Linked DNA regions of Urbifossiella limnaea. The protein of the gene in region 1 interacts with the protein of each later gene in a pairwise test. Links are inferred from orthologs where the notes say so. Each region holds a gene or a part of one and is shown in the gene's direction. Other genes may lie near its edges.

Region 1 (5,636 bases):
CGTGCTGGGCCGCCCGGAGTGCGGTCCGCACGGTCGGGTGCGCGAAGATGTCCCGGTCGAACTGGAACCGCTTCGTTCCGGCCCGGTATGCCGCCCGGTCCGTCTTGTACTTCGCCTTGTTCGCGCGGGTAGCGGCCGCCCCACGCGTGGTGAGAACCGCGGGAGGCGCGGGCTTGGTCAGGCGGATCATTTGGGCGATGTCGCGCGGAGTGCGTCCAGAGCCTGGCGGATGGCGGCAAGTTCCTCGTTCTCGGCCGCGCTCCGGCCGACCGGGAGGCGGTCGATCTGATCCTGGAGTTCTTTCAACTCCTTCTTCTCGGCGAGCGTCAACCGAGCTTTGCCGGCCAGTTGCTCCTGCCGCTTGAGCTTCTTCTCGACCTCCGGCGACCGGGCCGACTCCAGGCCGAACAGGTCGCTCGTGAGGATCTGATCGACGCGCCAGTTGCGGATGTCGTCCACGTCGTTGTGGATGACGACGTGGTCGCCCTCGCGCTTCAGGACGGCGATGTTGGCGTTCTCCGCGGCCTGTACGACGAGCGGGCTGTGCGCCGTGGCGATGAACTGCGTGTTCGGGAACCGCTCCGACAGGAACCCAATCAGCTTCCGCTGCCACGCCGGGTGCAGGTGCAGGTCGATCTCGTCCACGACGCAGATGGCCGGCTCCTTGAGCGGGTCGGGGCTGTCCGGGTAGCGCTCCACCATGCGGCTGACGAAGTCGAGCATCCAGGCGATGAGCGTCTGGTAGCCGTACCCGAGTTGGCGGAGCGGGACCCACCCGAAAGGAGTCAGGAATTCAACCCGAGGTTTAGGTCGCACGTCACCACCTGTTGTGGCAAATCGCAACTCAGAAACATCGGGGAGAATGCCTGATGTGAGTAGCCCGGTAACTTGGATGAGGCGCTTATGGACGGATGTCTTATTCCCAGGAGCCTTACTGCTAGCGTAGTCCAACTGTAGTAGCCATTCCTCTGCGTTTCGCAAGACTGCATTCTCATTGGCGAGTGTTGTCTCGTACTCGTCTTGTGTGGCGTTTGAGAGAGCCGCAGATACAAGGCGCCTGTTGACGCCATACGCCATTACAACTGGTAAGTATCCTTCAACGCGATACTCCAATCCAGCGATGTCGTTCTGAATCGAGACGCTTGCCCTGCATGGGATCGATCGATTTGTCCCTAGCGGAATTGAAGTAAATACCGTCTCGATAGTTACTTTGTCGTTCCGGTCTGAACTATTGCGAATCCAGGATATCGTTTCATCTGTGATCAGCGACCAGCCTCCAACGCCAAGCATCTTCTCTGGGCTCGGCACGTCGTCAAAATCTTCCCGAGCGTCAACCAGTCCCAGGCCCGGTTCGTGGCCTGTAAGTAGTCGCAGCAGCGTCGTCTTCCCGGTGCCGTTCTCGCCGAGGATGATCGTCCACTGCTTCGGGCGGCCGTGGCCGTCGGACAGGTCGAGGGTCTGCTTCGGGCCGAAGCAGCGGACGTTCTCCACGCTCAGCGACAGCACGTAGCACGCCTTCGGCTTCTCGCCGGCGGCTGCCGCGGGACGCTTCTTGCCGTTCTTCGCCATACCCGGCAGCGTAGCGGGTCCGGCGACGCCGCACAACTCTCCCCCGCGCCGCGGCCGCAACCCGTTGCCGGGCCACGACCTGCCCCGATTGCCGGGGCCGGGGCTGGATCGAACCAACTTTTTTATGAGTCGGTGACATGGTTCCGGGGATCGACCCCCCTCGGCCGGAAGAAAGAATCCCGGCCCGAATGTCGCCCCGGGTCCGGCCGCCGGCCGGCCGCTATAACAGCGGCACCACCCCACCGGAGCCGTGCGCGATGAAGGTCCACGAGTACCAGGCCAAGGAACTCCTCGCCGCCGCCGGCGCCAACGTGCCCGGACACGTCGTGTGCAAGACGCCCGACGAGGCCGCCGCCGCGTTCGACAAGCTGAGCAACGGCGGCGGCGTCATGGTGAAGGCGCAGATCCACGCCGGCGGCCGCGGCGCCGGGCAGCTCAAGGGCTACGCCGAGAAGCTCGGCGGCGTCAAGTTCGCCCCCACCCGCGAGAAGGCCAGGGCGCTCGCCGAGACGATGCTGAAGCACTCGCTCGTCACGCTGCAGACCGGCCCCGAGGGGCAGCCGATCCGCACGCTCATCGTCCAGGCCGACGCCGAGCCGGCGAAGGAGTACTACGTCGCCATCGTGTTCGACCGGGCGATCGGGCAGCCGGTGCTGATGGCGTCCGCGGCCGGCGGCATGGACATCGAGAAGGTCGCCCACGACACGCCGGAGCTGATCCTGAAGGTCCCGTTCAGCCCCGAGACGGGGTTGCAGCCGTTCCAGGCCCGCCGCATGGCCTACGAACTCGGCTTCACCGGCGATCAGGTCGGCAAGGCCGAGAAGATCATGCTGGCGCTGTCGAAGGTGTACCTGGAGAAGGACGCCACGCTGGCCGAGGTGAACCCGCTGGCCGTCACCAAGAAGGGCGACGTGGTCGTCCTCGACGCCAAGATCGACTTCGACGACAACGCGCTCTTTCGGCACAAGGACGTGGAGGCGCTGCGCGACCTGGGCGAGGAGAACCCGGTCGAGGTGCGGGCCGGCAAGGCGAGCCTGAACTTCATCCAGCTGGACGGGAACATCGGGTGCCTGGTGAACGGCGCCGGGCTGGCGATGGCGACGATGGACATCGTGCAGCACCACGGCGGCAAGCCGGCGAACTTCCTCGACGTGGGCGGCGGCGTGACGGCCGAGAACGCGGTGGAGGCGTTCCGCATCATCCTGAGCGACCCGAAGGTGAAGGCGATCTTCGTGAACGTGTTCGGCGGCATCGCCAGCTGCGCCCGCATCGCCGACGCGCTGGTGAAGGCCGGCCGCGAGGTCGGCTTCCAGGTGCCGGTGGTGGTGCGGCTGGAGGGGAACGAGGTGGACAAGGCGCGCGAGATCCTGAACGGCGTGACGACCGAGCTGCCGGCGATCCGCGTGGCCCCCGGGCTGACCGAGGGCGCGAAGATGGTGGTGGAACTGGCGAAGTGACCCGGCTCGCCGCTCGCGGCCTGGCGCGGCCCGGCGCCAGGCCGCGAGCGGCGAAGACCCGAGCCGAAGACCCAACTCCCTGACCCCCTCTCCCGGACAAGGACGACGCCGATGACGACCACCTGCCGGACCGCCACGCTGGCGGCCGCGTTGGCCCTCGCCGGGTGCGGCCGGCCGGCCGCGCCTACCACCAAGGACGACAAGGGCGGCCCCGGCCCCGCCCCGCCGGCGAACATCCCGTCCGGCCCCGTCGCCCCCACCGACGCCAGCTCGGTCGCGGCCCAAAAGGTTGTCGGCGACCTGCTCACCGGCACCGCCGACACCACCAAGCTGACCACGTCGTTCCTCAAGGCCGTCGGCCTGCCGGCGACCTCGCCCGAGGACAAGGCGAAGGGGTACAGCCCGGCCGCGGCGCACACCTGGCTCGCCCGGGCCGGCGCGGCGCTGACGCAGATCGGGCCGCCGGACGGGTTCACCGCGTCCACCAGTGCCGTCTTCACCGGCCCGAACGGCACCGGCCGCTACCTCGTCCGTATGGTCCAGGCCGACGGGGCGTGGAAGGCCGACTACTTCGGCCTCGGCACCGCCAAGGCCAACGAAATGGCCAAGCCGAAGACGTCCGACGAGGCGTTCCAGGACTTCGCCGTGCTGGGGCTGCTGGACGCGCTGACGAGCACGGCGCTGCCGACCGACGACCGGGTGCCGCTGGCCGCCGCGCTGATGTCGGCGAAGGCGCGGGGCGCGTTGGCGGGGCCGTTCCCGGCGGACCAGGAGCAGGGCTACGACTACAACCGCGGCAAGCTCGGCGTCGTGGCCGACGGCCTCGGCAAGGGCGCGACCGCGGTCAGCCGCACCCGCACCGGGGCGGACGCGTTCCGGGCGGAGATCACGAAGGACGGGGCGACCCGGGCGTTCGCGGTGAAGCTGGTCCGCGACGCGGCCGGCGGCTGGGTGGTGGACGATTTCAAGCCCGAGTGACCGGCCCGCGGCGCGGCGGTAGGATGGGGGTGTCACCCGACAGGAGACCGAGCCGTGCGCCTCGAAGACATTCGCCAACGAACCCGGAAGGTGCCGTTCGAGCCGTTCCGGGTGTTTCTCTCGAACGGCCAGACGTTCGACATCTATCACCCGGACCAGTGCGTCGGCAGCACGGGGGCCGCGCACATCTCCGTCCCATCGGAGAACGGCCCGCCCCACATCCGGGATCAGGTTACGATCGTGTCCCTCTACCACATCCAGAAGATCGAGCCGCTGCCGACGCCGGCCGCGGCGGCGGGATCGAACGGGGCCGGCTGAGCGGCGGCGTCAGAACGGCCGCGGCTCGGCGAGTTGCAACCTCATCTGATTCACCGGGGCTGGGCCGGACGGCGCGGCACACGCGGCCTCGAACGCCAGCGCCGCGCCGAACCCGCGCCGGAACCGCTCCCGCAGCGTCGGGTCGTTGCGGAACGCCGCCGCCGGCTTGCCCGCCGCCACGCCGGCCCGCACCTGCGCCAGCGCCTCCGCCCGCAGGGCGGGGTCCACGTCCGACCCGGCGGCGAACACGCGGGCCGCGTAGAACCGCAGCTCGGCGGTGTCGTACCCGAGCGCGAACACCGCCCGCAGGTCGGCGACGGCCCGCGGGTCGAGCCCGCCGTGAGCCCCGGTCGCCCGCCAGAGGCCGAACAGGCACACGGCCCGGTTGTACCGCGCCGCCGGCAGAGCCGGGTCGCCGGCGACCGCCCGGTCCAGCGCGTCGCCGGCCTCGGCCGACTTCCCCGTCTTCATCAGCGACAGCGCCCGGTTGCTCAGCACGTCCGGCGGGGCGTCGCGCCGGGTGTCCACCCAGCCGCCGAACTCGGCCCCTTCCTGATGCTTCGCGCCCACCGTGTAACAGTACGCCATCATCGCCACAGTCCGCCGGTCCTGGCGGAGCGCGTTCGACTTGGTGAAGTCGTCCACACCGCCCGACCAGTCGTCGGCCCGGACCCTCGCCAGGCCGCGGGTGTAGAACTCGTCCGCGGTCGTCGGCGGCGGGGGCGGCGCGGGGAGCGCCCACTTCGGCGACTTGTCCGGCGGCCCCATCGTGGCGCCGCTCCCCGCCGTCAGCACGGCCACGAGCACCAGCGCCGTCGCGGTGACGCGCCGGGCGGCCCGCCGGGGCGGCGGGGCGGGCGGGGTGCGGGCCGCGGTCACGAACCCGCTCAGGGCCGCGGCCAGGCCGGCGGCCGACTCCGGCCGCGCCCCCGGGTCGGGGTTCAGGCACGCCGTCAGCTCGCGCCGGACCGCCCGCGACAGGCCCGCGGGGAGCGGCGGCAGCGGCGCGCGGGCCGCGGCGGCGCAGGCGGCGAACGACTTCGGGTCGGCCGCCGGGAACGGCCGCCGGCCGGTCAGCAGCTCGAACGTCATCACGCCGAGCGAGAACAGGTCGCCCCGCGCCAGCGCGGCGCCGGTCGCCATCGCGCCGGCGGCCTCCAGCAGTTCGGGGGCCATGTAGCCGGGCGTGCCGCGGACCGCCGCCGGGCCGGCGTCGCGGGTGGACAGGTTGAAGTCGATGAGGCACGGCGACCCGCCGCGGCCGACGACCACGTTCGCCGGCTTGATGTCGCCGTGCGTCACGCCGGTGTCGTG
Region 2 (5,563 bases), 5.8 Mb from region 1 along the record:
AGCCACGGCAGGCCGCGGAGGTGGGCGACGATGTCGCGCACCCAGAGTTCGGCCATCCGCTCGTCGCGGCGGTTCCACCGGTGGTAGCCGAGCCAGGCGGGAACGACGGCGGGCATGGATCGACACCGTGGGTTCCCGAACTGCTCGGCGTCAGGCCGCAAGCCGGGTGAGCGATTCTTGCCGGTCCACGGCTGCCGGTGCCGGCTTCCGCAACACCCGCGCCACGCCGGCCGCCGCCACCAGCGCCGCGGCAAGCGGCTGGATGCCGAGTCCGATCACCGGCCGGTGGACCGCGTACGGGAAGGCGAAGAGCACCACCGCCGCCAGGAACAACACCGCCCCTGCCACCGCCGACCGCCACGCCCAACGAGGCTGACCCGTGCGGTCGAGGAGTTCCCGCGCCAGCACCGGGGCGATGAGGATCAGCGTGCTCGACTCCACCGCGGGGCCGAACACCGTCATCCAGCACAGGCCCAGCGCCACGGCGTTCGTCGTGAGCGTCGGCCGGTCGGTGCCGCGCCAGCGCTGCCACGCCAGCACCACGGCGCACAGCGCGCCCGTGCCCGCCTGCACGAACAGGTACTGCGACCGCGGCACCGTCCAGCCCAGGTTCTTCAGCACGAGGTGGAAGTCCTGGTAGCCGCGCCAGTTCTCCCAGCCGGTGCGGTCGTCCCCCTTCATGTTCATCCACCACTCGGCGTACAGGCCGTTCACGTACTCCGGGCTCTGCAGCAGGTACGGCAGCGCCAGCCCGGCGGCGAGCGCGGCCACGAGCCCGACGCCGAACCGCACCGGCGCCGCGAACGCCAGCAGCATCCCGAGCGCCAGCGGGTAGCCCTTGAACAGCGCCGCCGCCGCGACGCACGCCCCCGCCACGGCCCACCGGTTCCCCAGCGCCAGCGCCCCCGCCGCGACCATCAGCCCCACCATGTGCGGGTTCGCCTGCCCGTTGCTGACGCTGCCGATCGCCAGCGGGAGCATCACGGCCAGCGCCGCCGCGACGGGTGCGTTCGGCCAGCTGCGGCGGAACCAGGCCGCGGCCCCGCCGAGGAACAGGGCGGCGCCGAGCAGGCGGAACAGCGCCCCGCCCGGCCCCCACGGCATCATCCCGAACGGCACGAACCCCGCGGCCACGGTCGGGCTGTAGCGGTAGTTGTCCACGTACGGCGCGAACACGCCGTAGAGCGGCTCCCCGGCCGCGAACCGCTCGCCGGCCCAGGCGTACGTCGGGTAGATGTTCGCCGACAGCGGCTTCAACACGGTGCGGACGCAGACGACGCCGAGGAGCACGACCCACAGCCCGACCGCAGTGCGAACGACGAGCTTCGAGCGGAGGCTGTCGGCGGGCACGGCACGGGTCCGGGGTTGGCGTCGCGGGACGGCCGATTCCGTACCACGCAGGGCGAGATCGCCGCAACACCAAGCCCGGCCGAGGGGAACGCCCCGGGCGACGCTCTAAAATTCTTTTGTGGCACCGACTCAATGCGTGCCGCGACCCCCAGGGGGGGAGCCGTGCACACAATGAATTCGGGCCGAGTGTTGAAGGTCGCCGCGTGGGGGTGCCTGTCCCGGCCGCCGGCCGTATCACACCCCCAACCGCCGCCGCCTCCCGGAACCTGCCCATGAGCATCCTCGTCGACAAGAACACGAAGGTCATTTGCCAGGGGATCACCGGCAAGGCCGGCAGCCTCCACACGGATCAATCGCTCCTCTACGGCTCCCAGTTCGTCGGCGGCGTGACCCCCGGCAAGGGCGGGCAGACGTGGACCGGCGATAAGTCGGGCAGGAAGCTGCCGGTCTTCAACACCGTGGCCGAGGCCGTGAAGGCCACCGGCGCCGACGCCAGCATGGTGTTCGTGCCGCCCAGCGGCTGCGCCGACTCCATCATGGAAGCGGCCGACGCCGGCATCCGCCTCATCGTGGCGATCACCGAGGGCGTGCCGGTCCTCGACATGGCGCGGGCGAAGCGCTACCTGAAGGCGAAGCCGAACGTGCGGCTGATCGGGCCGAACTGCCCCGGCATCATCACGCCGGGCCAGTGCAAGATCGGCATCATGCCGGGCTACATCCACAAGCCGTGCGCCCCGGGCGAGGCCGGCATCGGCGTCATCAGCCGCAGCGGCACACTGACGTACGAGGCGGTGTTCCAGCTCACGAACCTCGGCTACCCGCAGTCCACGTGCGTCGGCATCGGCGGCGACCCGGTGATCGGGACGACGCAGATCGACTTGCTGGAGCTGTTCGAGAAGGACCCGGGGACGCGGGCGATCCTGATGATCGGCGAGATCGGCGGGACGGCGGAGGAGGAAGCCGCGGCGTACATCAAGAAGCACGTGACGAAGCCGGTGGCGGCGTTCATCGCGGGCCAGACGGCGCCGCCGGGCCGGCGGATGGGCCACGCCGGGGCGATCATTAGCGGCGGCAGCGGCAGCGCGGCGGACAAGATTGCGGCGCTGAAGGCGGCCGGCCTGGCCGTGGCCGCGACGCCGGCCGACCTGGGCGCCGCGGTGGTGGAGGCGATGGGGAAGAAGAAGTAACGCGCTACGGCGCCGGCCCGTCGAGCCAGTCCGGCAGGCGGGCCAGCACGTGGTGCCACGTCGCCGGGGTGAACTCGTTCGAGTGGTACGGCACGTACACCCAGACGAACAGCGTGTCGCCGCCGCCCCGGTACGAGTACCCGGACCGCTCCGCCGCCTGCTGAATCGTCAGGTCCCACACCTCGGTCAGGTTCGACGTGAACACCCGCTTCGCGTCCGGCCGGCCGAGCGTCCCCTTGTAGAACTTCTCGTCGAACCGGGCGAACCGCACCATCGGCGGGAACGGGTGGTCCTTGTTCTTGACCCGCAGCTGAATCTCCTTCAACTCGTCGTCGAAGCCGTGGGCCGGCTTCTTCGGGTTCTCCGGGGCCACGCGGTCCTCGGGGCCGCCGCCGAGGAAGTCCTGGAGCGGCCGCGAGAAGTACCGCCCCGGCGGCTTCACCTTCCACAGCCACACGTGGTCGTGCGTGTCGGGGTGGTTCTCGACCAGGTACTCGTGGACCGCAGCGAACGCGTACGACGGCTGCCCCAGCGGCTTCGACAGGCCGGTGCCCAGGAAGTCCGGCTTGATGCCGAGCTTCCGGTCGAGCAGTTTCTGCACCGCTGGGTAGCTCATGTACACGTCGGCGACGGCCTGGTCGCGGCGGAGGGCGCCGCCCTCGGCGTCGGCGCCCTCGACGCCGGGCGGCCGCAACCGCAGCGCCCGCACGACCGTCTCGTCGGTCACCTCGCCGGCCGTCATGACGGAGTGGACCTGGTCGCGCCACGCCCGCCACTCGGCCGACTGCACGGTCTCGGTGCGCGGCGGGGCGTCGTGCCACCCGGGCGGCGCGGCGTGCGACAGCGCCTCGTACTGGTAGGCGAGGCTGGCCAGAAGCAGGCCGAGGAAGCCGCCGGCCGCGGCGGTGCCGAGCCACCGGCGGGCGTGGGCCACGGCACCGACCGGCGCGGCAGCGGCGGCGGCCCGCCGGGCGGCGCGGAGAGTGTACGCGGCCGCGACCGCCGCGCAGACCGCGGTGGTCGCAGCGGTGAGCACCATCCCGGCGTACGCGAGGCGGTCGTGACTCAATTCTTCCTCCGGCGGGTCGGGCGGCTACGGGAATGTTCTCGCCACCCGGAACCCGTAGTACAAGCCCTGCATCGTCGGCACGTCGTCGTGGCGGCGGGCGGCCCGCAGGCTGATGGCCATGAAGTAGAACGCCCCGCCGCGGAGGACTCGCTTGGCCGAGGGGTCCACGGCCGGCTCCGGCCCGTCGGCCCCGACCCGGTCCGTCCGCTCGTGGCACCACGTGAAGGCGTTCCCCTGCATGTCGAACAGGCCGAAGTCGTTCGGCTTGCGGGTGCCGACCGGGTGCGTCGCCTCGTCCGAGTTCCGCTGGTCGCCCGAGTTCTTCTCGTACCACGCGTACTCGCCGAGCAGCTCCTCCGTCTCGCCGTAGTACCGGCACGTCCGGGTGCCGGCCCGGTTGGCGTACTCCACTTCGGCGTCCGTCGGCAGCCGGTACCCGCTCAGCGAGGCACGAACGCCCCGTGAATCCTCCCCTCGACCGGAACGATCGTTGACACAATAGTCCGGGTACGGCCAACGCTCTACGGCCGGCACCTGCGACGGATCAGCCCGCGGGCGCCGGCGGCGTGATCGTGTACCCCAGGGCCAGCAGCGCGCGCAGCGCCCCGAGCGCCGTCTGCCGGTCGAACTCTTTCTCCGATTCGGACAACTCCGCGTACGGCACCAGACTCGGGTGCGTCTTCGCCACGTCGTCGCGGGCCGGGCCGTACCTCCACCCCTGGGCCAACCGGCCGAGGGCCCACACGTCGTGCGCGTGCGCGGCCAGACGCTCCGTGAGCGCCAGCACGTCCGGCGTCAGCGCCACCGCCGAGGTGTCGAGGGGGCGCGGGGTGTAGGTCATGAGTCGGCTGTCGGTGGGGGTCGGGTCGGAATCGCCTGCTTCGAGGATACCCCCGCCGCTGGGCGGCCGAAGCCGAAAACGCGATGATTGCCCCGCCGGCCGCGTTCGCTGCCGCCCTCGCGGAGCCGCCGCCATGACGCCCGACGAACTCCTCGGCGCGGCCGCGTCGGGGTCGATCCTCGAACAGTTCGCCGTCGCGCACCCCGACCGCTTCCCGGCCGCGTGGGACGCCGACCCGGCCGGCCCGCGGCTGTACCGGGCGTTCGCGGCCCGGCTCATCGCCCGCGGCCACCCGGCCCAGGGGCTCGGCCTCGCCGGCCGCGGCGTCGCCGCCTACCCCGGCGACGCCGAGCTCCGCTACCTCGTCGCCCTCGGCTTCGCCCGCGGCGGCAAAGCCCGCTCGGCCGGGCACGCCCTCGACCCGCTGCTCCGCGAACGGCTCGCCGGCCCGCCCGGTCTCGACCGCCTCAGCGCCGACGTGGTCGCCCTCCGGGGCCGGCTGCTGAAGGACCGCTACCGCCGCGACCCCGACCCAGCGCTCGCGGCCGAGAGCACCGGCTGGTACGAGGCCGCCGCCGCCCGCGCGCCCGACCCGACGTACCCGCTGGTGAACGCCGCGACCATGCGCCGCCTCGCGGGCGATCTCGCCGCCGCGCGCCGCCACGCCGCCGCCGTGCTCGCCGCCGTCCGCTTGACGGCCGACGACTACTGGGCGCTGGCCACCGCCGGCGAGGCGGAGTTGGTGGCCGGCAACCTGGACGCCGCCGGCGCCCACTTCGACGCCGCCGTCGGCCGGATGATCATCACCGAGGACTACGGCTCGCTGGCGGCGCTGATCGGCAACCTGCGGCTGCTCGCCGCGGCCGGCGTCGGCGGCGAACTCGACTGGATCCACGCCCGCCTGGGCAGCGTCGTCGTCTACTCCGGCCACCGCATCGACCCGCCCGGCGCCGCGGTCCGCTTCCCCGACGACCCCGCCCTCGTCGGGCGCGTCCGCGCCGCGGTCCGCGCCGAGCTGGCGGCGATGAACGCGCGGTTCGCGTTCGGGTCGCTGGCCGGCGGGGCCGACGTGCTGTTCGCGGAAGAACTCCTGAACCGCGGCGCCGACCTGCAAGT

The links. Proteins that work in one complex are often made in the same cells at the same time.
Region 2: the proteins of sucC (region 1) and sucD interact in binary tests that used the Escherichia coli proteins (3 or more experiments, as listed by UniProt). The link is inferred for Urbifossiella limnaea from one-to-one orthologs.

What each region holds. Positions count from the first base shown.
Region 1 is NZ_CP036273.1:215,154-220,789, forward strand. The notes cover bases 1,049-3,926. They hold sucC (ADP-forming succinate--CoA ligase subunit beta), read left to right. Parts: upstream 1,049-1,826; coding sequence 1,827-3,026; downstream 3,027-3,926. Other genes in these bases: ETAA1_RS00990 (hypothetical protein), read left to right, coding at 3,138-3,926. In the rest of the region: ETAA1_RS00975 (HNH endonuclease family protein), read right to left, coding at 1-190; ETAA1_RS32630 (AAA family ATPase), read right to left, coding at 187-816; more of ETAA1_RS00990, read left to right, coding at 3,927-4,004; ETAA1_RS00995 (hypothetical protein), read left to right, coding at 4,059-4,322; ETAA1_RS01000 (protein kinase domain-containing protein), read right to left, coding at 4,332-5,636. UniProt on the Escherichia coli protein: Succinyl-CoA synthetase functions in the citric acid cycle (TCA), coupling the hydrolysis of succinyl-CoA to the synthesis of either ATP or GTP and thus represents the only step of substrate-level phosphorylation in the TCA.
Region 2 is NZ_CP036273.1:6,030,971-6,036,533, forward strand. Bases 775-3,579 are described here. They hold sucD (succinate--CoA ligase subunit alpha), read left to right. Parts: upstream 775-1,622; coding sequence 1,623-2,537; downstream 2,538-3,579. Other genes in these bases: ETAA1_RS24570 (glycosyltransferase 87 family protein), read right to left, coding at 775-1,350; ETAA1_RS24580 (hypothetical protein), read right to left, coding at 2,542-3,579. In the rest of the region: ETAA1_RS24565 (class I SAM-dependent methyltransferase), read right to left, coding at 1-116; more of ETAA1_RS24570, read right to left, coding at 151-774; more of ETAA1_RS24580, read right to left, coding at 3,580-3,606; ETAA1_RS24585 (formylglycine-generating enzyme family protein), read right to left, coding at 3,631-4,140; ETAA1_RS24590 (RyR domain-containing protein), read right to left, coding at 4,151-4,447; ETAA1_RS24595 (adenylate/guanylate cyclase domain-containing protein), read left to right, coding at 4,581-5,563. UniProt on the Escherichia coli protein: Succinyl-CoA synthetase functions in the citric acid cycle (TCA), coupling the hydrolysis of succinyl-CoA to the synthesis of either ATP or GTP and thus represents the only step of substrate-level phosphorylation in the TCA.